DNA from 3 places in the Planococcus sp. FY231025 genome. Region 3 is predicted to be linked to each of the others. Evidence: riboswitches for the same ligand, from Rfam matches in the RefSeq annotation. Region 3 holds a riboswitch; each other region holds the start of a gene.
The links. Region 3 has a riboswitch for thiamine pyrophosphate ahead of thiT (energy-coupled thiamine transporter ThiT). Riboswitches for the same ligand answer to the same signal wherever they lie in the genome.

Region 1: linked by a shared signal. The riboswitch ahead of tenA (thiaminase II) and the one ahead of thiT (energy-coupled thiamine transporter ThiT) in region 3 are both predicted to bind thiamine pyrophosphate.
Region 2: linked by a shared signal. The riboswitch ahead of ACTL32_RS13265 (YkoF family thiamine/hydroxymethylpyrimidine-binding protein) and the one ahead of thiT (energy-coupled thiamine transporter ThiT) in region 3 are both predicted to bind thiamine pyrophosphate.

What each region holds. Positions count from the first base shown of each region.
Region 1 is NZ_JBQJJG010000008.1:121,074-128,679, forward strand. Features, by position in the region: gene ACTL32_RS12280 (acetyl-CoA C-acetyltransferase) at 1-1,029, shown strand, start outside; gene ACTL32_RS12285 (DUF3886 domain-containing protein) at 1,042-1,251, shown strand; gene ACTL32_RS12290 (BCCT family transporter) at 1,417-2,952, shown strand; TPP riboswitch at 3,062-3,164, shown strand; gene tenA (thiaminase II) at 3,251-3,946, shown strand; gene thiM (hydroxyethylthiazole kinase) at 3,936-4,730, shown strand; gene thiD (bifunctional hydroxymethylpyrimidine kinase/phosphomethylpyrimidine kinase) at 4,717-5,547, shown strand; gene thiE (thiamine phosphate synthase) at 5,540-6,187, shown strand; gene thiW (energy coupling factor transporter S component ThiW) at 6,184-6,672, shown strand; gene ACTL32_RS12320 (iron-hydroxamate ABC transporter substrate-binding protein) at 6,745-7,606, opposite strand, start outside.
Region 2 is NZ_JBQJJG010000008.1:304,500-312,105, reverse strand. Features, by position in the region: gene ACTL32_RS13270 (glycoside hydrolase family 32 protein) at 117-1,586, opposite strand; TPP riboswitch at 1,803-1,908, shown strand; gene ACTL32_RS13265 (YkoF family thiamine/hydroxymethylpyrimidine-binding protein) at 2,001-2,600, shown strand; gene ACTL32_RS13260 (ECF transporter S component) at 2,593-3,174, shown strand; gene ACTL32_RS13255 (ABC transporter ATP-binding protein) at 3,167-4,597, shown strand; gene ACTL32_RS13250 (energy-coupling factor transporter transmembrane component T family protein) at 4,578-5,336, shown strand; gene ACTL32_RS13245 (hypothetical protein) at 5,609-6,076, shown strand; gene ACTL32_RS13240 (sporulation protein) at 6,149-6,568, opposite strand; gene ACTL32_RS13235 (AI-2E family transporter) at 6,631-7,606, opposite strand, start outside.
Region 3 is NZ_JBQJJG010000013.1:42,921-50,526, reverse strand. Features, by position in the region: gene ACTL32_RS17215 (M3 family oligoendopeptidase) at 1-145, opposite strand, end outside; gene ACTL32_RS17210 (tryptophan-rich sensory protein) at 366-1,085, shown strand; gene map (type I methionyl aminopeptidase) at 1,589-2,341, opposite strand; gene thiT (energy-coupled thiamine transporter ThiT) at 2,422-2,997, opposite strand; TPP riboswitch at 3,096-3,195, opposite strand; gene ACTL32_RS17195 (M20 family metallopeptidase) at 3,338-4,414, shown strand; gene ACTL32_RS17190 (hypothetical protein) at 4,418-4,729, opposite strand; gene ACTL32_RS17185 (SGNH/GDSL hydrolase family protein) at 4,930-5,841, opposite strand; gene ACTL32_RS17180 (aminopeptidase) at 5,845-7,074, opposite strand; gene ACTL32_RS17175 (DEAD/DEAH box helicase) at 7,071-7,606, opposite strand, start outside.

The DNA of each region.
Region 1 (7,606 bases), on a different contig from region 3:
ATCATGGGGAATGTGCTTCAGGCAGGGCTTGGGCAGAACCCGGCCCGCCAGTCGGCAATTGAAGCTGGGCTTCCGGAGACGGTTCCGGCAATGACCATCAATAAACTCTGTGGTTCCGGCTTAAAATCGGTCCACCTGGCTTTCCAAGCAATTTATGCAGGAGACGCTGATATCGTCGTGGCAGGCGGCATGGAGAACATGAGCTTGGCGCCATATTTGATGCCGAAAGCAAGGACCGGTTACCGCATGGGCGACCAGACTGTGGTCGACAGCATGCTGCAGGACGGCCTGATGTGTGCATTCAATAATTACCATATGGGCGTCACTGCAGAGAACCTCTGCGACCGCTATGAAATCACCCGCGAAGAGCAGGACGAATTTGCTGCGCGTTCGCAGGCACGGGCGGCGGCGGCAATCGATTCCGGCCGCTTTGATGATGAAATCGTTCCAGTGGAGATTCCGCAGCGCAAAGGCGAGCCGGTGATCTTCAATACGGACGAATATGTGAAGCGCGATTCCACTGCCGAAAAACTTGGCAAATTGCGCCCAGCATTTAAAAAAGAAGGCAGCGTAACTGCCGGCAATGCTTCCGGCATCAACGACGGAGCGGCCGCTGTTGTCGTGATGTCCAAAGCGAAAGCCGAAGAACTGGGTTTGACGCCAATTGCTACCGTCATCGCGAACGGACACGCTGGCGTAGATCCGGCGGTTATGGGCATCGGTCCGGTCCAGGCGGTCAAGAACGTATTGAACAAAGCTGGAATGGCTATGGCTGACATCGAATTGATCGAAGCCAACGAAGCATTCGCAGCCCAATCAATCGCTGTGGACCGTGAATTAGAATTCAATCACGATATTCTGAATGTTAATGGCGGTGCAATCGCACTTGGCCATCCAATCGGGGCAAGCGGCGCCCGGGTTTTTGTAACACTTCTGCATGAAATGCAAAAACGCGATGTCAAAACCGGACTTGCAACACTTTGCATCGGCGGCGGCCAAGGCGTGGCAACGATCGTAAAACGCCCGTAAGGAGAGAGAGCGATGAGCAAGAAAAAACAAGAAACCGAAAGCAATCTGCCGCAGGATATCCTAGCAAAATTGCAGGTGACAAAAGCGAAACTTTTGAAAGAAGAGCAGCAGCGCGCTGAGGAAAAGCACGCCAAGGAATTGTTCGAACGCAAAGAGCGTGAAAAGAACCTGTCATTTGCAGAGCTGCTTGAACGGCATGGCGATAAAGGAAACAAATATTAAATTCATGGATCATTAAATACGGAATGCCGGAAGCTGTTGAGCATATCAACCAGTTTCCGGCTTTTATTTTTTTGCAGTAACTATCAAATGATTTCACAATTGCAGCATAACGGGAAGAATTTTGGGTAAGAGTAAAGAGTGACACCATACATAGAGGGGGATTTTATGAAGAAAGAAAAGCTAATTGAATACAAAATATTCATACCGGCAATCATCATTATCTTGGCGCTTTGTATACCGCTAGGCCTGTATGAAACACGGTCGCTTGAAGTGCTCAATTCAATTTTCACTTCAATCGTGGAAATGTTTAGTTGGGGATACCTTTGGTACGGAATCATCCTAGTAGGAGCGGCCCTATTCTTTTCATTTTCCAAATATGGAAAAGTCGTATTAGGAAATCCAAAGGAAAAGCCACGCCTCTCGTTGTTCGAATATGCTTCAATTCTAATAGCTATGGGCATCGGGTCTACTATCATGCGGACCGGGATGCTTCAATGGTCGTCGGTTGCTAACAATCCGCCTGCCGGTACAGAAGCGGGATCGCCTGAAGCTATGTTGATGGGCAATGCTTACAGCATGTTCCTGTGGGGATTTCAGGTGTTTGCGATTTTCGTCATGATTGCACCGGCCATGGCTTATATTCTGCACGTCAAAAAACGCCCGCTCATGCGGATTTCCGAGGCAGCCCGTGTTATTCTTGGCGATAAGTTGACAGATGGTTGGGCAGGCAAGTTGCTCGATGTTTTATTCCTTCTTAGTATTCTGACCGGGGCAGCTGTCACACTAGGTCTTGGGGCACCGATTGTTACATATAATTTAGCCGCTTTATTGAACATCAATGTCAGCTTCGGGCTAACGCTCATCGTCACGGTCGTCTGGGTTCTGCTGTTTTCAGCAAGCGCCTACCTCGGCATTGAAAAAGGAATCAAACGGCTTAGTACGTTCAATGTCTATCTTGCCGCTGCATTCGGTATATTCATTGTATTGGCAGGCCCTGGCGTATTCATCATGAATTTCTTTACGGACAGTGTCTCGTATTTGTTCGCTAATTATCTGTCGTTCTCGCTAAGCACCGATTCAGTCTATCAAGGAGAAGCCTCGCATGTACAAAGCAATACCGTTTTCTGGTTTGCTTATAGTGCGACTTGGGCCATGTTGCACAGCGTATTCGCTGCCCGGATTTCAAAAGGCCGGACGATCAAAGAGATGATTCTCACCTATATGCTGGCGCCGACATTGTTGTCTTGGATTGCGACCGGTGTATTAGGCGGATTGGGAGTTCACCGACAGCTGACCGGACAATTGAACATACTGGAGTTGGTCCAGACTGAAGATCGGATGGCGGTCATTCCTGAAATCCTCTCAACCTTGCCGTTAAGCGGACTGGCCATTGTCGTCTTCATCATCGTTTCGCTTGTCTTCCTGACAACAACGCTTGATTCGACAACGTATACGGTCGCCGCTTATACAAGTACACGGGATATGAGCAATCATGAACCACCAAAATCATTGCGCCTCATCATTGCAGCGATTATAACCGTTCTGGCTTTGGTATTGATGAGAATAGGAGGGCTTGCTCCACTGGAAGTCATTTCCGGATTGATGGGCTTGCCGATAATTTTGATCACTTTCCTGATGCTTTTTGCAGCGAAGAAGATGCTGGATAACGACGAAGCATGGAAACACAATATCCGTAAATAGAATTTCAAGCTTCTGATCAGATATCATAATTGATACTGAAAAATTCATTGCAAGAAATTTTGAATTATTATTTTATCTATGGTATAGTGATGCCGACAACATGAATATCGCAATCCACTAGGGGAGCCGGTTACCGGCTGAGACGAGCAACGCTCGGACCCTTTGAACCTGATCTGGATCATACCAGCGGAGGGAAGTGGGCGAATGGATGCTCCTCTCTTTTTTTGTGCAGCTGACAATCGCCGCTTTCCTTTACTGGAAAGCGGTATTTTATTTGCTCAAAAAAGGAGATGGAGAAATGGCTTTTTGCAAAGAGGTACGGTTGGAATGTGATGGATTGTGGCAGGCAAGTTTTGAGCATCCGTTCGTGAAAGGGATCGCGGACGGCACGTTGCCGCTCGGCATATTCAAGTATTACGTCATGCAGGATGCCTATTATTTAACGCATTTTGCCAAAGTACAGGCAATCGGAGCGGTAAAGGCGGCGGACCTTGAGACGACGAGAAGCTTCGCGCATCATGCCGAACAGACATGTGCAGCAGAAATGGCACTCCACGAATCGTTCATGGATTTACTCGGTGTCACGAAGAGCGATTGGGAGTTGTTCGAACCTTCTCCGAGTGCCTATGCTTACGTTTCGCATATGTACCGTTCTGCAGAAGGCGACTTGGCGGATGTACTGGCTGCCATTCTGCCGTGCTACTGGCTTTATTTTGAAATCGGAGAGCGCTTGAAAGATGCCGCACCCGGTCATCCCATCTACGACCGGTGGATTGGCACATACGGTTCTGAGTGGTTCGGCGAACTGGTCAATGAGCAGAAAGAGCGCATGGACCGGTTGGCAGAAGGGCTTTCTGAAAAACGGCTTAAACAGTTGAAAGACCGGTTCCGCCGGAGCAGCTATTACGAATGGAATTTTTGGCAGCAGGCGTGGACGATGGAAAGCTGGGAAGTTGCGCCGCAAGTGGGAGAGGAGAATGCGTATGTTGATTGAGGTCCGGTCAAAGGAGCCGATCATTCATTGCATCACCAACCAGGTCGCCGCAAATTTCCAGGCAAACGGGCTGCTCGCATTAGGTGCATCACCGATCATGGGAGATGCAGTGGAAGAGGCAGAAGAACTGACCCTTCTGGCAGATGCGTTATCGCTGAATATTGGGACACTCTCACAGCGTTCCCTCGACAGCATGCTGATATCGGGGAAAGCAGCGAACCGGAAAGGGATACCGGTCGTGCTGGATCCGGTCGGGGCAGGCGCGACACGGTTCCGGCTTTCGGCTGTAAACCAATTGCTTCAAGGAGTGGAAATCACGTTGCTGCGCTGCAATGCCGGGGAGCTGGCCGCGATTGCCAGAGCCGATTGGCAGGCAAAGGGCGTGGATGCCGGAGCAGGCGATGCCGATATTGAACCATTGGCAATGGAAGTGGCACGCCGCTATCGATTGGCCGTAGCGGTAACGGGCGAAACGGACATCGTGACGGATGGCCAAACGGTGGAGTACATCCCCCATGGCAGTCCGAAAATGGCAGAGGTAACGGGCATGGGGTGCCTATTGAGCGCAGTCGCAGCTGCTTTCCTTGCATCAGTGGAAGGGCCGCCCATGACGATAGCCGCGGAAGCGCTCCGTTATTACGGCATTGCCGGCGAAAACGCAGCTGCCGAAGCCCCGGGGCCGGGGAGTTTCAGCGCCCAATTTTTGGACCTTCTTGCAAGCACGGAACAGCAGAACATTGATGAAGCAAGCAAAATGGGAGGGATGTTGTATGGGCGCGATTAAGGAAGTGCTGACGATTGCCGGTTCTGATTCCGGCGGAGGCGCCGGGATTCAGGCGGACATCAAAACATTTCAGGAACTCGGCGTGTTTGGAACTTCTGCCATTACGGCGGTAACGGCTCAAAATACCCGGGGCGTCAGCGGCATTTTCCCGGTGGAAAGGGGAACAGTCCGGCAGCAAATCGATGCGGTGGGCAGCGACTTTGACATTGCAGCAGTCAAAACCGGCATGCTGTTTGATGCCTCGATCATCGAGGAAACGGCTAAAGGAATCCGGAGATACGGATGGAAGTATGTCATTGTCGATCCGGTCATGATTGCAAAAGGAGGGGCCGCACTTTTGCAGGAAGAGGCGGTGGAGGCGATGAAAGCCCAGCTTTTGCCCCTCGCCACGGTTATTACTCCGAACATTCCGGAGGCGGAAGTATTGAGCGGCATTGAAATCCGCGACCCGGAAACACGGCTCCTGGCAGCAAAACGCATTCTGGATTACGGAGCGGAGTCGGTCGTCATCAAAGGCGGCCACGGCAGCGATCCGGACTTTACCGAGGACTTCTACCTCCATAGCGGCGGCGCATCGCTTATGCTGCGCTCAAACCGGATCCGCACCCGTCAGACACATGGCACCGGCTGCACATTCGCAGCGGCCCTGACAGCTGAAATGGCAAAAGGCGCTCCAATGAACGAAGCGCTTTTCACTGCCAAGCAATTTGTCCAAGCAGCACTTGGCCATCCTTTGAATATTGGATCAGGCCATGGACCGACCAATCACGCAGCCTTCAGAAACTTCAGCGGAAAGGGGGAAGTCCAGCTTGTTTAGCAGACCATCAATTTATTTCATCATGGGTACGTCGAATGCAAAGGAAAAAGAGCCGCATTTTTTGCTTAATGAAGCTCTGGCAGCCGGGATTACCCATTTTCAGCTGCGTGAAAAAGGGGAGACCGCATTACGGGGGGAAGCGTTGGAGAGATTCGCACGGGAATGCCAGGCTCTATGCAAGCGGTATAGCGTGCCGTTCATCATCAACGACGATGTAGAACTGGCGCTTGCAATCGGAGCGGACGGCGTCCATGTCGGGCAAGAGGATATGCATTCCGGCGATGTACGCGCGCTGATCGGCGCAGAGAAAGTGCTGGGAGTTTCAGTCCATTCCGAGGAAGAAGCAGCACAGGCTATTGCACGCGGCGCTGATTATCTTGGCATGGGGCCGGTATTCGCTACGAGCTCGAAAAGCGATGCGAAAGCGCCGGCTGGGGTCAGGAAAATCATAGAAGTTGCCAGGCAATACCCCAAAGTTCCGGTCATCGGCATTGGCGGAATCACATCGGAAAATGCAAGCGAAGTCTGGCAGGCGGGCGCAGCTGGAGTAGCCGTTATTTCCGCAATTGCAAAAGCGAGGGACGTTTCCACAGAAATTGGCCGGCTCCGAGATTCATTTGAAAGAGGGCAGATGATATGAAAACGAAAAAGCTCGTCCTGATGGCAATGTTCGTTGCGATTGCAGTGGCAGGATCCGCATTTGTATCGTTTCCTGCCGGAATAGCCCGGGCTTATCCTGTACAGCATGCGATCAACGTAATGGCGGCAGTCCTTTTCGGGCCCCTTCCGGCGGTCGTCATCGCTTTCGTGACAGGGGTGGTCCGCGTGTTGACCGGGACCGGCTCCTTGCTGGCATTTCCCGGCGGAATGATCGGCGCTCTTCTGGCCGGTTTGTTCTATATGGGTACCGGGAAACTCTGGTTTGCCGCAGCAGGGGAAATAATCGGCACGGGAATCCTTGCTTCGCTTGTGGCTGTACCGTATGCAAAATTTTTGATGGGCACAGAAAGCGCCGCGTTTTTCTTCATGCCGCCGTTTCTGGTATCAAGTGCTACAGGTGCTGTGCTTGGGGTTCTTCTCGTCTATAAACTGAAGAATGTCTACATCAAAAGCGAACTTTATTGACGCTGAGACTTGAACACGAATAAAAAGGACAAGCAGCCTGAAGCGGCAGCTTGTCCTTTGCTCATTTCTTTATTATTTTAGAAACGACTCTTCAAAAACGGTCAATAGGTGATCAAGTGTGATCGGATCGCTGTAAGTGGAGGCTTTGGTATTGATTTCTATGACCTGCCCTTTTTCCACGGCCGGTATATTGTTCCATACAGCTGTTTCTGTAAAAGAGTTATCGACATCCGGATTTTTGCTGAAGACGATATAGTCCCCAGCAAATTCCGGAAGTGTTTCAGCGGAGAATGTATAGACGCCCGCTTCCAATGCCAATTCCTTCACTTTTTCGGGCATTTTCAAGCCCATTGCCTGATAGAGGATTTCTGTGCCGCGGGCGTAATTATCGCCGAACACATAAAATTCCTTGTTTCCGCTTTCGATGACGGATACAGTGGCATCTTCGCCGATTTTCGAACGAATCGTTTCACCTGCAGCTTCCGCTTTTTCCGTGAAGCTTGCAACCCAATCCGTTGCTTCTTTTTCTTTGTTCAACAACTTGCCGATTTCAACCTGCTGGTCCAGATAATCCAGCTTTCCCCATGTGAAGGCTACTGTCGGTGCTATTTCATTCAATTTCTTAAGGTTCTTCATATGGGTGCCTGCGATGATCAAGTCCGGGTCCAATTCAATGATTGCTTCAAGATTGTCTTCAGATACGACCTCTACACCAGCCAGCTTTTCTTCGAAAAGAGGGTTGGTATTCGTCCATTCATCAATGCCGACAACCTGGCCATCTAAAGCCAAGACATTCGGCCCATTCGTCAATGCGATGATCCGCTGTGGGTCTGCGGGAACCTCGACAGGTCCGGATTCGGACTGGTATGTAATTGTTTCAGTTGTTTCTTCTGCTGCTTCTTTCGGAGCCGCCTCGCCGTTTCCACAGCCGGCA
Region 2 (7,606 bases), on a different contig from region 3:
GTACATTTTGTGAAATTAAAATTGAAAAACAAAATGTTCTGATGAACTGGTTTGTAGAATCCAATGCTTTGCTTATGCCAGATACATTTCTTCAACGGAAAACGAGGGCGTCAGTTTTAAACAGAATGATTCATGAAATGCTTAGGATTTCGCAAGTTCCACTTTTCAAGCAATAACTCCACATGCCCATCTGATGTAAAGAAAACATCTAAATCAGTTGCTAGCGCAAAAAAACGGGCCGTGAACACTTCCTCCCCTCCATTGACAAAAACTTCAATGGCACTCGTGTCCAGAAAAATATGAAGCTCCTCAAGCGTAGCCAAAAAACAGCTTCGGCTTTCAACCGTGCCGTTTAGAAATCGTTTTCGCACCATCGTTAACCGCTTCTTCTGTTGATCGTAAATAAGCGTTATATTTTTGCGGATTTCTATTTTTATGTTGCCGGCCAGGTTCTGCAGAAAATGGATCTTCAGCTCCCCTACATTCCCCGAAAGCTCTGGCCACGTCTTTGTTTCATTATCTAAGCTTGATTGGAATGAAAGCCCTTGCGTTTCCCGCAACAACTTTAGTTCCGGCAATGGCTTTTGAATAATCCGATCTTTTCTCAGCTCTAATTCGCGTGGCATCGTTAAGGCATGGACCCAGCCTTTTTCAATTGTGGGCAAATGGGATTCCTGTTCCCCTGTAATTCCCATCCAGCCAAGCATGATCCGCCTTCCTTGTTTATCCTGAAACGTCTGCGGGGCATAAAAATCAAAACCACGATCCAACTCTGTAAATTCGCCATGGGGGAACTCAGTTGTTCCAACTTTCCATCTGCCGACAAAATAGCCAGACTGATGCGCATTATGGTAAAAGGAATTTTTCGCTTTCAACCCTTGAGGGGAAACGATGAGGATGTCTCTTCCATCAAGCTCAAAAAAATCTGGACACTCCCACATATAGCCGAAGTCCATCAATCCATTGAAGCGGTTTCCAGCTAAAATTCCTTTAAGCCCCCATTCCTGTAAATCTGTCGAAGCATAAAGCACAACCGCCCCTTCTTCATAAAAAGTTTGCGCCCCTACAACCATGTACCAAGTTCCATCCCTTTCCCACACTTTCGGATCCCGGAAATGGGCTGTGTATCCTTCTGGCAGCAATACAACCGGGCCTTTTTTTTCAAAATCAAAACCGTTGCTGGAAACGGCCATGCATTGATAAGTTTCAAATTTGCCGTTTCCGTGGTCCACATGCCCTGTATAAAACAAAACCATTTTCCCATCGACTTCAATCGCACTCCCCGAAAAACAGCCATCCTTTTCATACCATTCACTCGGAACAAGCGCCGGCTTGTGTTCTTGCCAATAAACAAGATCCTGGGAGGTAGAATGGCCCCAACATTTAGAGCCGTGCGCCGTACCAAACGGGTTCCATTGAAAAAACACATGATACATGCCTTTGTAATGGATCAATCCGTTTGGATCATTCAACAAACCGACCGCCGGCATCAAGTGGAATTGCAGCCGATGCGGATCGCTATTGTGGTTTTTTTGATACGCTTCGATTGTTTGTGTTATTCTTTCAAACCAATTGAATTGGACCATGATAATCTCCTATTTTCATTATTATTAACAAGCATAACGCCTATTTATTAAAAATTCCAACTAATTGCACTTGGCTCGGCGAAACCGGTTGGCCACGTGTCAGGCACGCGCTCACTTGCTCCCTAGTTATGTGTTGACCCCCTTTACATCCCCCAGGCCTTCCGCTAAACTAGAGCCATCGGGGCAAACCCCGGACACAAAAAAACTGCATACCGTTTTCTGCACTAGGGGTGCTTATTTTAGCTGAGATGCAAGCGCAAGCTTCGATCCCTTATAACTCGATCAGGTTAGGACCTGCGTGAGGAAGTGCGGCACATTTCTGGAAAACTCCTTTTTTTGGGACGCTCATAGATTATGGCTGCATCTTCGCGGATGCGGCCTTTTTTGTGGACTTTTTTAAGGAGGAATAGATTTATGCAACCAATGCACTGCGGCACAAGCCCGATTGTCGGATTCCGTTTTTCTTTGCACCCGATGTCAGGGAACTTTGTCAAAATCATCAAAGGGGCGTTAAAAGGGACAGACACCTCAAATGTCTGGATGCATACGGACGACGTCTCAACCGTCATCCGCGGAAAACAGAACCAGGTTTTCAACGTGGCCAAGGCGATTGTGCTCCATGCGGCAAAAACCGGCGAACACGTCGCGCTTTCCGGAACGTTTTCAATCGGCTGCCCGGGGGACTCGGAGGGAGATGTATATCTGGAGAAAGACGACGAGCTGCCTAATCAGGACGCCACCCCTCAGTATGTTTCTTCCCAGTTCGCCTTATACCCGATGAACAATCCGGATTATATGGCAGTCATCTACCGGGAAATCGATCGTGCCAAAGCCCAAGGCGTGTTCAATGAATCGATGCATTACGCAAGCGGCATCCATGGCGACATCCACGATGTCTTCGCCTTTTATGAAGAGTCGTTCACCCATGCGCGCTCAGAAGAGCATCGCCACCTTGTGATGACGATCTCGATGAGCGTCAACAGCCCATCGCACGGAGGTAGCGCCGATGCTTAAAGATTGGAAATTAAAAGAGATTGTCTTGATGTCGCTCTTTGCCATCGTTTTTGGCATCGTCTATTTGGTGTTTGTCCACGTCGGAAATATCTGGGCCGGAATGATCGGCCCGATCGCGTATGAGTGGATGTTTGGCATCTGGTTTATCGTCTCCATCATCTGCATGTACATCATCCGCAAGCCGGGTGCAGCTTTGATGTCTGAAACCATGGCAGCGGCAATTGAAGTGCTGCTTGGCAATGCCATCGGACCTCGCCTGATTTTATCTGGTGTCATCCAAGGGCTTGGCGCGGAAGCAGCGTTCGCTGTGACCGGCTACAAGCATTTTAATTTGGCTGTCCTGATGCTTGCAGGGGCAGGTTCTGCCGTCTTCAGTTTTATTTATGGCTTTTTTGTTTCGGGATATGCAGCGCTCGATCCGACGTTCGTCGCCTGGATGTTCACGCTGCGTGTGTTGAGCGGCATGATCATAGCTGGCATCGGCGGCAAGTATCTCTCGGATGCCTTGCTGGCGACCGGTTCCCTTCGCGGCTATGCCATTGCCCGTATAGATAAAGGTGACGCCAATGCATGATGCCGTCTTTTCCCTCGATAATGTCCACTTCCGGTTTCCCGATTCCGGACAGCGGACGCTCGACGGGGTTTCATTTGAAATTTTCAGAGGAGAACGGGTTGTCATCACCGGTCCGAGCGGTGCAGGTAAAAGCACGCTGCTGTACTTGCTGAACCGCCTCTATCCTTCGAATTGCGACGGAATTCTCGGCGGCTCCATCAAACTGTACAACAAACCCGCCGAAGACTACGCACCAGGTGAAATCAACCGCCGGACCGCAACGGTCTTCCAGGATCCCGATTCCCAATTTTGCATGCGCACGGTCGAGGAGGAACTGGCATTCACTCTTGAGAATCTGTCCGCCGCAGCTGAAGCCATGGACGCGCGAATTGCTGGGGTATTGGAATTGACCGGCCTTGTGGAACTGCGCCATGCAGTGATCCAATCGCTGTCAGGCGGCATTAAACAGCGGGTGGCCACGGCTTGTGCGCTGATCATGGAACCCGAAGTACTGCTGCTTGATGAACCGCTTGCACACCTCGATCCTTTCACTGCCAAGCAATTCGTCGACTGGCTTTCCGTTCTTCAGAAAAGGCAAGGGCTGACTGTCGTAGCGGTCGAACACCGGCTGGAATTATGGGAAACTTTTTTCAACCGGGAAATTGTTTTGGACAGCAATGGCGCACTCATCGCAGACGTCCCTTTCCGAACGAGACCGCCCTATTCCTTTCCTGTGCGGCCCTCCGTTTATGAAGATGTGCCGGCGCTAAAGGCCGAAGCGATTTCAGTAAAAAAAGAAGGCCGGCTGCTTTTAGCTCCCCTTTCCTTTGAAGCGGCACGCGGCGAAGTGGTGGTCATCGCCGGTCCGAATGGCAGCGGGAAGACCACTCTCTTAAAAGCGTTGTGCGGGATCACTCCTTTAACGGGCGGCCGGATCAACGCACAGAAAGTGGGTTATGTGCCCCAATCACCCGAGTTTTTATTCATTGAATCCTCCATAGAGGCTGAGCTCGCTTTTTCCGGAGCCTCCACACAGACAGAAGTGGAAGAGCTGATGGAACGGCTCCGCTTGACGGATATCAAGGGCAATCATCCGTTCTCGGTGAGCCACGGACAAAAACGGCGTGTCGCCATTGGCGCGATGCTCGCTGACAAGCGGGACGTGCTGTTAATGGACGAGCCAACTTCCGGGCAAGACCTCGCAGCGCTTATGGAACTCTCTACCTTGATCCGTGAACGCGTCCAGGAGGGTGCCACGGTTTTGATCGTCACCCATGACATGGGATTTGCAGCGGGGATTGCAGATTCGGTTTTGCTTATCAAAGATGGGATGCTGAGCGGGAAATTTCCTGCCGAGCGGGTCTGGGCGGATGATTCGCTAATGCAGGCGCATCAGCTGATACAACCGAAAGGAATGGTGCAGCATGCAAGATCTTTTGCATGAAATGAACCCGTCGGTGAAGTTTGTCCTTGTGGCAGCATCGATGCTCGTAATTGCCTTCTTTTTCAATCCCTGGACGCCATTCCTATTCTGGGTCGGCATCCTTCTTTTGCAGGTGCTCTTTAGCCGGATTTCATGGAAAAAGTGGATGCTCTTCATGCTGCCTTTCGCTTTTGCAGCATTCGGCTATCTTTGGACTGCGGTCATCTTCGGGGTAGGAATTCAAGATGAGGTGTACTTCTCTATTGCCGGGTTCGAGGTGGCCAAAGAGCAATGGGAAACGGCTTTGTCGTTGTCCGTTCGCGTCCTGTCTTTCTCCAGCTTGTCGCTGTTATTCGCTTTTACGACCGATCCGGTGAAATTTATCATGAGCCTGATGCAGCAAATGAAGCTTTCGCCAAAACTGGCTTACAGTGTCATGGTTGCCTATCAGTTTTTGCCGCTATTGAAAGAGGAATTCACCCAGATCCGTGAAGCCCACCGACTACGCGGCGCTCAAATCAAACCCCATTGGGGGAACAGGTTGCCTGCCTTCCGCCGTCTGCTCATCCCGATGCTTGCCGGCGCAGTACGGAAGGCAGAACGCGCTGCGTTTGCCATGGAAGCCAGAGGATTTACGGGCGAGCGGCGGAAAGCTTATTACCGCCCTGTCCATGTAGGAAGGAACGATTTCTGGCTGGCCCTGCTCTTTCTAATCGTATTGGCCAGCAGCTGCTTAGGCGGAATTTATCTTGATGGATGAGTGCAATGGAATACCTCCGGTTTTGATTTCTCAATAGTTTTCAGCCGCTTCCCGGCCGCTAGTTTCCGGGAACGCGGTTTTTTGTTTCATCTTTGTTTTTTTCTTGTTACGGTCTTTGTTTTTTAGAATATTTACCTTATGTAATTATGTACATTTATATCTTTTTATTGATTTTCCGCAGCCAGACGGCTGTTTCTCTTCATGATTTCGGTTCTGCCGAAACGGGTATACATCAAGCAAGCACTTTTTTCTATCAGCAAGGAGGCATCGGCATGATTGAATGGGACTTGCTCGACGAAAAGGATGACCGGGTTTATCTGGCTTATATGACCAATCGCCAAGATCCCTTTGTGATGTTCGAACGGGATTTCGGCCAAATGATGGCCCGTGCTTTCGCAGAAATCCATGAAGGCTATACCCACCTTTGGGCCATGAAGCGGGTCGGTGTCATTTTGCCGGATAAAATCTGTTACTTCCCGGACAACGAACTGCTCATTGAACCATCTGTCTATGCTGGCGCATCGAAAAAAGAAGTATACATAATATTTTTATTTTCAAAGAACTCACCTTCTTCCCCGTTCATGTATTCCAAAGGCCTCAATTCCGGATTTTACAGTTCGTTCGAAGCTGCTGCGGAAACCGGTGCCCGTTTGCTGAATTTGATGGCAAACACATATCCGGAACGCGAGTTCAAAGTACTGTGCACAAAGCTGCTTTACGACTTCCGGTGGCATGGATAACGGCCGCTTCACGGCCCATATAAAAAAAGCGACAGCCGGATTGGAGTCAATCCGGCTGTCGCTTTTTTCAGTTTAGAGCGCTGAAACGCTATAGGTGAATTCGTCTTCGTCCACAGCATCCACCCCATTGTCCACATGGACAATCGTTCGGAGCAGCAGCTTCGTTTTCGTATTTTCCACAATCCAGCGCTCGTCAGGCACGATTTCGAATTGCTGCATGAGCGATCCTTTCGATTTCAGCGTGCTGACAAAATCCAGCGACTGTTTTGCTACGACATTCTCGATTAGCTGGAAATCGCTGTCTTCCCGTACTTCATCGATTTGCTTGACGACATGCAATTCGACGTATTCGATCTTCTGGTCGCTGTCGCCTCCTGTGATGTAAATCGTGCCGTTCAGCGTTTCACCTTCGTTTAAGTTCGGCCTCTCCACCACTGTTTCAACGGTCAACGAACCGATTCCAATTGAACTTAAAAACTTTTTGAAATTCATAAAATGGAAACCCCCAGATCATAGTAATTTTCCTATACCACCATGGAATTCTTGTTAAACCCTCAAAGCAGCTCCGTGTAATCATATTGGTTCTCAAGATTGCTCTCGTGTCTATTATAGCGCCGTTTGAACAATTTGTAGAGATGCGAAATCAGTACACGGGCGAGTGCATACATCGGGATGCCGAGAATGACCCCGGCAATGCCGAACAGCGACCCCGCTGTCAGCAATACGAAGATGATCGTGACCGGATGGATGAACAAAGTCTTCCCCATCACCTGCGGTGAGATGAGGTTCCCTTCAACGAGCTGGACCACGGTCCAGACGATTGCCAGCTTCACGAGCATGAATGGTGAAGTCACGAGCGCGATAATCGCCGCCGGCGTTATGGCAATCGCCGGCCCGAGATACGGCACCACGCTTGTGACCATCGCCAGGACGCCAAGCAGGAGTGCGTAATCCATTCCGATGATCAAAAAGCCGATATAGACCATGACGCCGATGCAAAATGCCACGATGATCTGGCCCTGGATATAGGCACCCAGCTGCCGGTCCGCTTCGCCGAGCACTTCCCTCGTGTCGTCACGGAATCTTGGTGGCAGGAGCTTCACAAAATACTCCGGCAGCTTCTCGCCGTCCTTCAGCAAATAAAAGAGGATGAACGGCACGATGACAATCGACAGGATGACGCTTGTGATGGTCGAAATGAAACCGGTGATTCCGGTGATGATGCTGGCAATTGTTGCCTGGAGCGTGTCGGCAACATTCGCCGGCAAGGTGGCGATCAATTGCTCAATATCAAAACTTGATCCCCGGTAATAGTCGCCGACAATGGACGTCCGTAGAAAAGCGTCCAGGTTGGTCAGCAATTGCATGAAGTAATCCGGGAATTCCATGATCAGCTTTTGGAACTGCTCCCGGAGGAAAGGCAGCACCAGGACGATCAGCAAAGTGATCAAGCCGATGACCCCTAGGAAAATCAGCAGGATTCCCCAAAGCCGCGGGATTTTCGCTTCTTCAAGCAGCCGCAGAACAGGA
Region 3 (7,606 bases):
CCGGCACCTGGAAACTTTGGGCCGCTTTTTCGAATTCTTCCAAGCGCGGCGCTGCCTGGTCCATATGTACGCGCAATTCCGCTGAATCGCTTCCGCCTGGGAAAAGGCTATCCAAGTCCCAGACTTCCGGAAATTTAACTGTCATTCTGTTTCCTCCTGTGGTAAACGAAATTTTCTAAAAACACTTATAAGTATACCATTTTTATTGAACGGGAGGAATAATGGGCCGCGCCGCCTTCCTTTTGTTTGAACTGGAAAAAGTGACGAAACTTTCACAAACTCGCTCCTTTATTGCTTTTTTTGGAAGAAGCTATTTGTTGAACCAATCGATGACAGGTATACTAAATTGAAAGGAGGGATCTGCTATGATTCGGGTATTGTTGATGACGCTCGCTTTCGGAGCCGTTGTCGCTATAAATGCGTTGGCCACTATCCTGCCGCTGAATGGCCAAACGACTGGGGAAATTTCAAACCGGTTGCCCGTGATGATCACACCGGCCGGCTATGTGTTTTCGATCTGGTCTCTCATATATATCCTGTTGGCCCTTTGGATCGCCGGCTTCTGGATTCGTTTGAAAAAAGGAGAAACTCCCTCATCTAAAATTGCATTATTTTTCTTATTAAGTGCCGGATTCAACATCGCTTGGATTTTATTGTGGCATTATGAATTCTTCCTCTGGACGCTCGTCGCCATGGTCGGCTATCTGCTTTCCTTGATCGCCCTATATCTGCAGTACAATAATAGCGATCAGAAAGTGACCGAGCGGCTGCCGGTTTCAGTCAATATGGGCTGGATCAGTGTGGCGACCATCACAAATGTTGCTTACATACTGACTTATTTCAATTGGGGCGGCTGGGGCTTGAGCGACCAGCTCTGGACGGTCATCATGCTGACTGTCGGAACCGCGCTCGCACTCCATGTCCGATTCCACCATTCCGACATTCCATTTGCCTTAGTCTTCGTCTGGGCATTCATCGGCATCGCCGTTAAACACGGCACAAGCGAATTGCTCGTCACAACCGCTTCCCTGTTTTTAAGCGGCGTTATTGTGACCGGTGTTCTGCTTATCAAAAAAAGACCTTGAAGGGTCTTTTAGACTGTAGAAAAAGTTCAATTGTGATGAATAAAGATGTATAAGCCCGACAGGGTGGGCCACCTGTATTCAAAAAAGGAGTAGGACGCTTATTCTGCTTTGTGTAACTAATTACAAGCCGTTTGCTTTATGATCCGGAACGGAAGGCGCCAAGTGCAAACATTGTGCTCCTGCAGTGCTTCGCACTTCGTCGCAAAGCTAATGGCCGAACTGCCTTCGGCCATTAACTTTCCTGCGGGATAGCGAAGTGCCGAAATCCACTCGGACGCCAGTCCGAGTTAGTTCGGCTCGAGCCCGCGGAAACGTCCGCCTAAAGTGGAGGATTCGAGATAGCTCCGCTCATATGAATATTCATTGTTTAAGAGGAATAAATTTTCTTCTGTCTACAAATTAAAAGACCTTAAAGGGTCTTTTTTTATTGCGACAAACTTTCACCAAAAAGAAAAGGCTGCAAACGGCCTCGTTATGAGGATGCCTGCAGCCTGAAAAGCTTTTTAATTATCCAGTTTCGTCAATAGGACCGGTTCGCCTTTTGTAACCAGGACTGTATGTTCAATCTGCGCCACCAGCGACTGGTCCGGCGTGATGAATGTCCAGCCGTCGCCTGATTCGATGATGTGCTCTGCTTTCTGTGAGATAAACGGCTCCACAGCCAGCACCATGCCTTCTTTCAGGATGGTCTTCTCCCATGCATCGTAATAATTCAAAATATGCTGCGGGGCTTCATGGAGTGATTTCCCGATGCCGTGCCCGGTCAGGTTCTTGATGACAAAAAGGCCCTGCTGCTTCGCTTCGCGCTCCACCGCTTTCCCGATCTGGTTCAGCTTCGCGCCGGCTTTCACTTTCGTCATAGCGAAATCGAAAGCGGATGCTGCCACTTCACAAAGCTTCTCTTTTTCCGGATGGCCTTCACCGACCACAAAGGAAATCCCCGTGTCCGCAAAATAGCCTTCATAAGAACCCGATACATCAATATTGACCATGTCGCCTTCTTCAATGACGCGTTTGCCGGGAATGCCATGCGCCACTTCTTCGTTTACGCTGATGCACGTATAGCCCGGAAAATCATATTCCGATTTCGGTCCGGATACGCCGCCAAGTTCCGCAAACAGCTTGCCGCCCAATTCATCGATTTCCTTTGTCGTAACACCCGGCTTGGTCGCCGCTTTCATTTCTTCACGGATCTTCGCTACCATCTGTCCGGCTTTTTTTAGCATTTCTATATCTTTTTCAGTCGTCGCAATCATTAAATACCCTTCTTTCAAATTGTCTAAGAGAAATTATACCATATAAAAAGAGGACTATCCTAATGATAGTCCCCTTCCACTTATGCTTTTGCGTCGACGAGTTTCGGGGCTGCGGCAAAGAGCGCCGAGCAGACGAAAGCCGCCAAGAGAAATACCGGAATCATATAGGTTGCGTTGTAGGCAGCGGAATAGATCAGTACATTCCCTTCTGCAAACATCCCGAAGAACAGAATGCCGGTGATCACGTGGGTGATATACCGCAGAACCGAACCGACCAAAACGCCCAGTACGATCGCTGTAATCATCTTCCCTGTGCGCCTTTCTTCAGCAGCCTGCAGATAACGGCCCCGCATGATTCCCGCAAAGCCTACTACTCCGTAAGCCAGCAAATAATCCAGAATGACTTGCAGCACGACATAGCCGAACGACAGCGGCGTCACCGATATGGTGCCTGTGACGATTTGCAGGAGCCCTACCAACAGCCCGGTCAAGACGCCGGCAGCGACGCCTCTTCTGAATGCCATCAGGACAATCGGAATCATGACCAGACTGACAGATCCCCCTTGCGGCATTTTGAATGCCACAAAGTCGAGGATAAATCCGAGGGCGCCGAAAATCGCAATCTCCACCATTAAAATAACCCGTTTATTTCTCATAACTTCCTCCTTATGTGTTGTGCACATCACCAGAAGGGCCGCGCGAATAAAAAACCATATAAAAGCGGCGCCAGGACAGAGCCTGGCGCCGCGTAAGGGCCGGTTTCCATCCACATCCCTGCGCAAGTGTTAACTTACAGGTTCAAAGGGTAAGAACAATGTGTTCACTCTCAGCATATAGCTCCCCTTGTGGTGCATACATATTTTTCTTTCACCCCTATTGTACACAAACGCCCGACTTTAAGCAACGCAGTTTCAAGCTAGCCCCAGAGGGTAACAGGTAAGTATGAAGCAAATAGTCGAAAGGTGGTGAAGGCAGCGGAACCAGGCGCTGCTGAGTATGATCGAGTTATTGAAAGAGTTGATTAAAATCCAAAGCGACACCAAACAAGGAGCGAACGATGCTCTTCTTTTTTGTGCCGAATGGCTGAAGGAGAAAGGGCAGGACGCCAAGGTCCATGACAATAACGGATATTTGATGCTGACTGCCGCAAAGGGCCAAGGACAGGACACCATCGTGTGGAATGGGCATGTCGATGTCGTTCCTGGACATCCCGAACAGTTTGTGCCGATGGAAGAAATGGGGCGCATTTACGGGCGGGGGTCCGCTGACATGAAAGCCGGAGTTGCGGCGATGATGCAAGCTTTCATCGAACTGGATGGATCCGAGCTCAACCGCAACGTCCAGCTGCACATTGTCACCGATGAAGAAATCGGCGGCCGCAACACCTCGAAATGGCTGGTCGAGCAAGGCTACACCGGCGATTTTGTCATATGCGGCGAGCCGACCGGCCTGAAAATCGGCTTGCAGTCGAAAGGGATTCTCCGCATGGATTTGACCTTCAAAGGCAAACCCGCGCATGGCAGCCGCCCATGGGAGGGCATCAACGCCATCGAGTCAGCGATGAAGTTTCATATGGGAATGGCTGATCTGCCTTTCCGCAAGGAATCGACCGAATACTACGAGCAGCCGTCGGTCAATTTGCCGATCATCAAAGCGGGAGACCGCTATAACGTTGTTCCGGAAATCTGCGAAATGTCCTATGACATCCGCTTTATGCCGGGCCAGGACAAAGACGAAATTGTCCGGCAGATGGCGGACCTCGCTGATAACTTGAACCTGGACATGGAATACAAAGCGAGCGGTTCCACGCCCGCCTTGACGACGACCAAAGAAAATCCCTACATTCAATCGCTGCAAAAAGCGATCCGCGAAACAGCGGAAACCGAACCTGTCCTGTTCGGTCAGCATGGTGCTGCTGATACCCGCTATTACGCAGCCGTCAACGGCGGCGAAGGTGCGATCGAATTCGGCCCTTCAGGCGATGACTGGCACGGAAACGCCGAATACGCGGATATCTCAAGCATCCATCAATACAAAGACATTCTAAAGCAGCTTGCCGCTGCTCCGCTTTAAGGTTTAACAAGCAGAAAAACCGGGAACAATAAAACATACTCTATCCACGTCAGGAGTGATAAACATGGGAATCGGAAGAATTGTAAAAACAGCCATCAAGTTTGCGCCGATCGCGTATCCAATCATTAAAAAAGCGATGAACAAACAAAAAGCAGGAACTACCTCTACGCGCAGAACGCCTAAGCCAAAGCGTTGATATAAAACACAAAAACCCGCTCCGGAAAATCCGGAGCGGGTTTTTGCATTGTCGAGAAAGATATATAATACTTGGTTCTTAATCGATATTCCGCAGGCGTCTCCGCCGTTTTGCTTCATATCTCAGATAGCCCTACTAAATGGATAAAGTTATCAGCTTTAAAGAGCTAAACCAGCGCCGGCGCGTCTACGGGCTGGGCGAAGCTATGAGACGAGTGTACTTCTCGGCTCATGGCGAAAGCCATGCCCAAAGCGGCCGAAGCGAGGTGAAAAGTTCGTTTTTTTATTAACTTATTTAAAGAGGCTTTTGCATGATTTATCTAGGCATACGGCAATGCTTCACGCAAAGCGTAATATTCCTCTTCGAGCCCTTCAGAAGGACGGCTTGCAGCCGGGCTGCCGGATATGGCACTTTCACGGTCCGATTCCTGCTGGGCCGTGATTTCCTCAAAAGATAAAGGCGCGGCCTTCGGCAATTCCCCGTTTTCCACTTTCCAGCCCTTTTGGTAGCTATCCAAAAAAGCATTGGCCATCGCCTGATAGCCTTTGAAATTCGGATGGACATCCGCCGCATTCGGCACTTTGTCCACCGCGTCGTTGCCGAATGCGCCTTGGACCGGCACAAAGACCGCCCCTGCTTTTTCAGCGCTTTGCTTTAAAATGACATTCAGCAGATCAAGCTGTTTTGCAGTTCCCGCTTTTTGGCTTTCACGGGCATGCGGATATGCAAAATAATAGCCCATGACATAAACATCCGCGTTCGGTGCACGCTTTTTCAATTCCGCTAAGATCTCATCCAGGTTCTCCCGCGCATTATTCAATGCAAAGTCGGCCTGGATTTGCGGAAAAGCCAAAGACCCTTGTTCAGAATCGGCCTGCACAAGCCGCAGCAGATCATTTGCGCCGGCTGAAAGCGTAATGATGTTGGCAGAAGCCAACAGGTCTTTCGCTTCTTCCGATTTGACCCGCTCTAGTACATCTTCCGTTGTGAATCCCGGAAACGCCAAATCTTTGGAAAAGAATGCGACCGGTTGCTGGCGTGCCAATTCCTGCGCAATCAGATCGGCATAGCCTGCATCAATCTCTGAATTCGGCGTCTGACCTGCCGCGAGCGAATCGCCCAGCGCTACATAAGCGGCCGGCAATTGGATTTCTGCCGCTGCAGGCAAAGCGCTGAAAGCCAGCAGCAATACCGTCAAACACGCTATCGTGTATTTTTTCAAGCTGCTCACCTCTTAAAATGCCCAGTTCCCGTTCCGGAAAACCGGTTCTCGTATGCCGTCCTTGTGGATGCCGTCAATATTCATTTCGGCGCTGCCGATCATAAAGTCTTCATGGACAATCGATGTATTCAATCCGATTGATTCCAGCTGCTTCCGCTCCAGTTCCCGGCCGCCTTCAAAGCAGGTCGGGTAGGAATCGCCGATCGCTAAATGATTCGATGCATTTTCATCGAACAGCGTGTTGAAAAACAGAATGTTGGAATCCGATATCGGCGAATGGTGCGGCACCAATGCCACTTCCCCCAAATACGCGGAGCCTTTATCCGCCTGGAGCATTTCATCAAGCAATTCCTGGCCCGTTTCAGCCTTCGCATTGACGATTTTCCCCTCTTCGAATTCCAGGGTGAACCCGTCGATGATGTTTCCTTGGTAGACGAGCGGTTTCGTATTGCGGACAGTTCCGTTGACGCCGTATTTCAACGGGACAGTATAAACTTCCTCGGTCGGCATATTGGCAATGAACGCATTGTTCTGCGGTGTTTTGGAAGCGCCGCTCATCCAGATATGCTTGTCCGGAAGTTCGATCGTCAAATCGGTGCCGGGTGCCGTATAATGCAGCTTGCTGAATCTTTTGCTGTTGAGCTGTCCTGCGCGTGCTTCCAGCAGCTCGATATGCTGCTTCCACTGTTCGATGGCGTCGCCTTCACCGATGCGGACAGTTTTGAAGATGGCGTTCCATAGGGCATCCATCCCTTCAGCAGCTTCCAGATCCGGGAATACTTTTTCCGCCCATTCCTTGGACGGGATCGCGATGATCGACCAGGCAATCTTGTCGGTGCCGACGGCTTGCCGGTAACGCTCCAACGCACGGCCGGCGGACTTCTGCGAATCCGAGAGGCGCTTGGCCGGGATGCCGGTCAAAAGATCCGGATCCTCTGCATCGATCCACAAAAACGATCCCCCAGTATCGATGATTTCATCGCGTTGGGCGACCGACCATGCCGGATATTCATGGAATGCTTCATCCGGCGCCATTTCAAAATGCATGCGGGTCTGTACCGGATCCGTGTAATTGACATGGACGCGCTTCGCCCCTGCTTCGTATGCCTTCTTCACGACAAGGCGCGTAAACTCAAGCGTATCGACCGTCGTATTGATCATGATGATCTGACCTTTTTGGACATTCAGTCCGACCTGGACAGCCAGTTCCGCGTACTGCTCCAGTTTTTCGTGGAAACTCATCTTTTATTCCCCTTTTCGGAAATGGTTTTGCTATTGCCTTCCACCAGCTGGCCGCCGTGGAGGATTTTCTGGACCGGTTTTGACGGAAGCTCCTTGGTGAACTTCTTGTAATGGCGTTCATCGGCATAAGCCAAGAGCGTCAATACTTCACCATCCGCCCCTGCTCTGCCTGTCCGGCCGGAGCGGTGCTGGTATTGCTCGATGGTCTGCGGGACATCGACGTGGATGACGTGGGTCACGGCATCGATATCCAATCCGCGGGCTGCCACTTCTGTCGCGATCAGCATTGCCACTTCGCCCTTACGGAATCCTTCGAGTGCTTTTTTGCGCTCCTCTTTCTTCATCTCGGAATGGAGGGCGACGATTTTTGCATCACGGAATTTCAATTTGTTTTCCTTCATCAGCAGCTGGTCCAGATTATTGACAAACGCCAGTGCTTTTACGCCTTCAATATTTGAGATTTTCCGAAGCGCTTCGGTTTTGTCCCGCTCATCCACTTTGATGAATGAATGGACGACTTTGCCCTGCATCG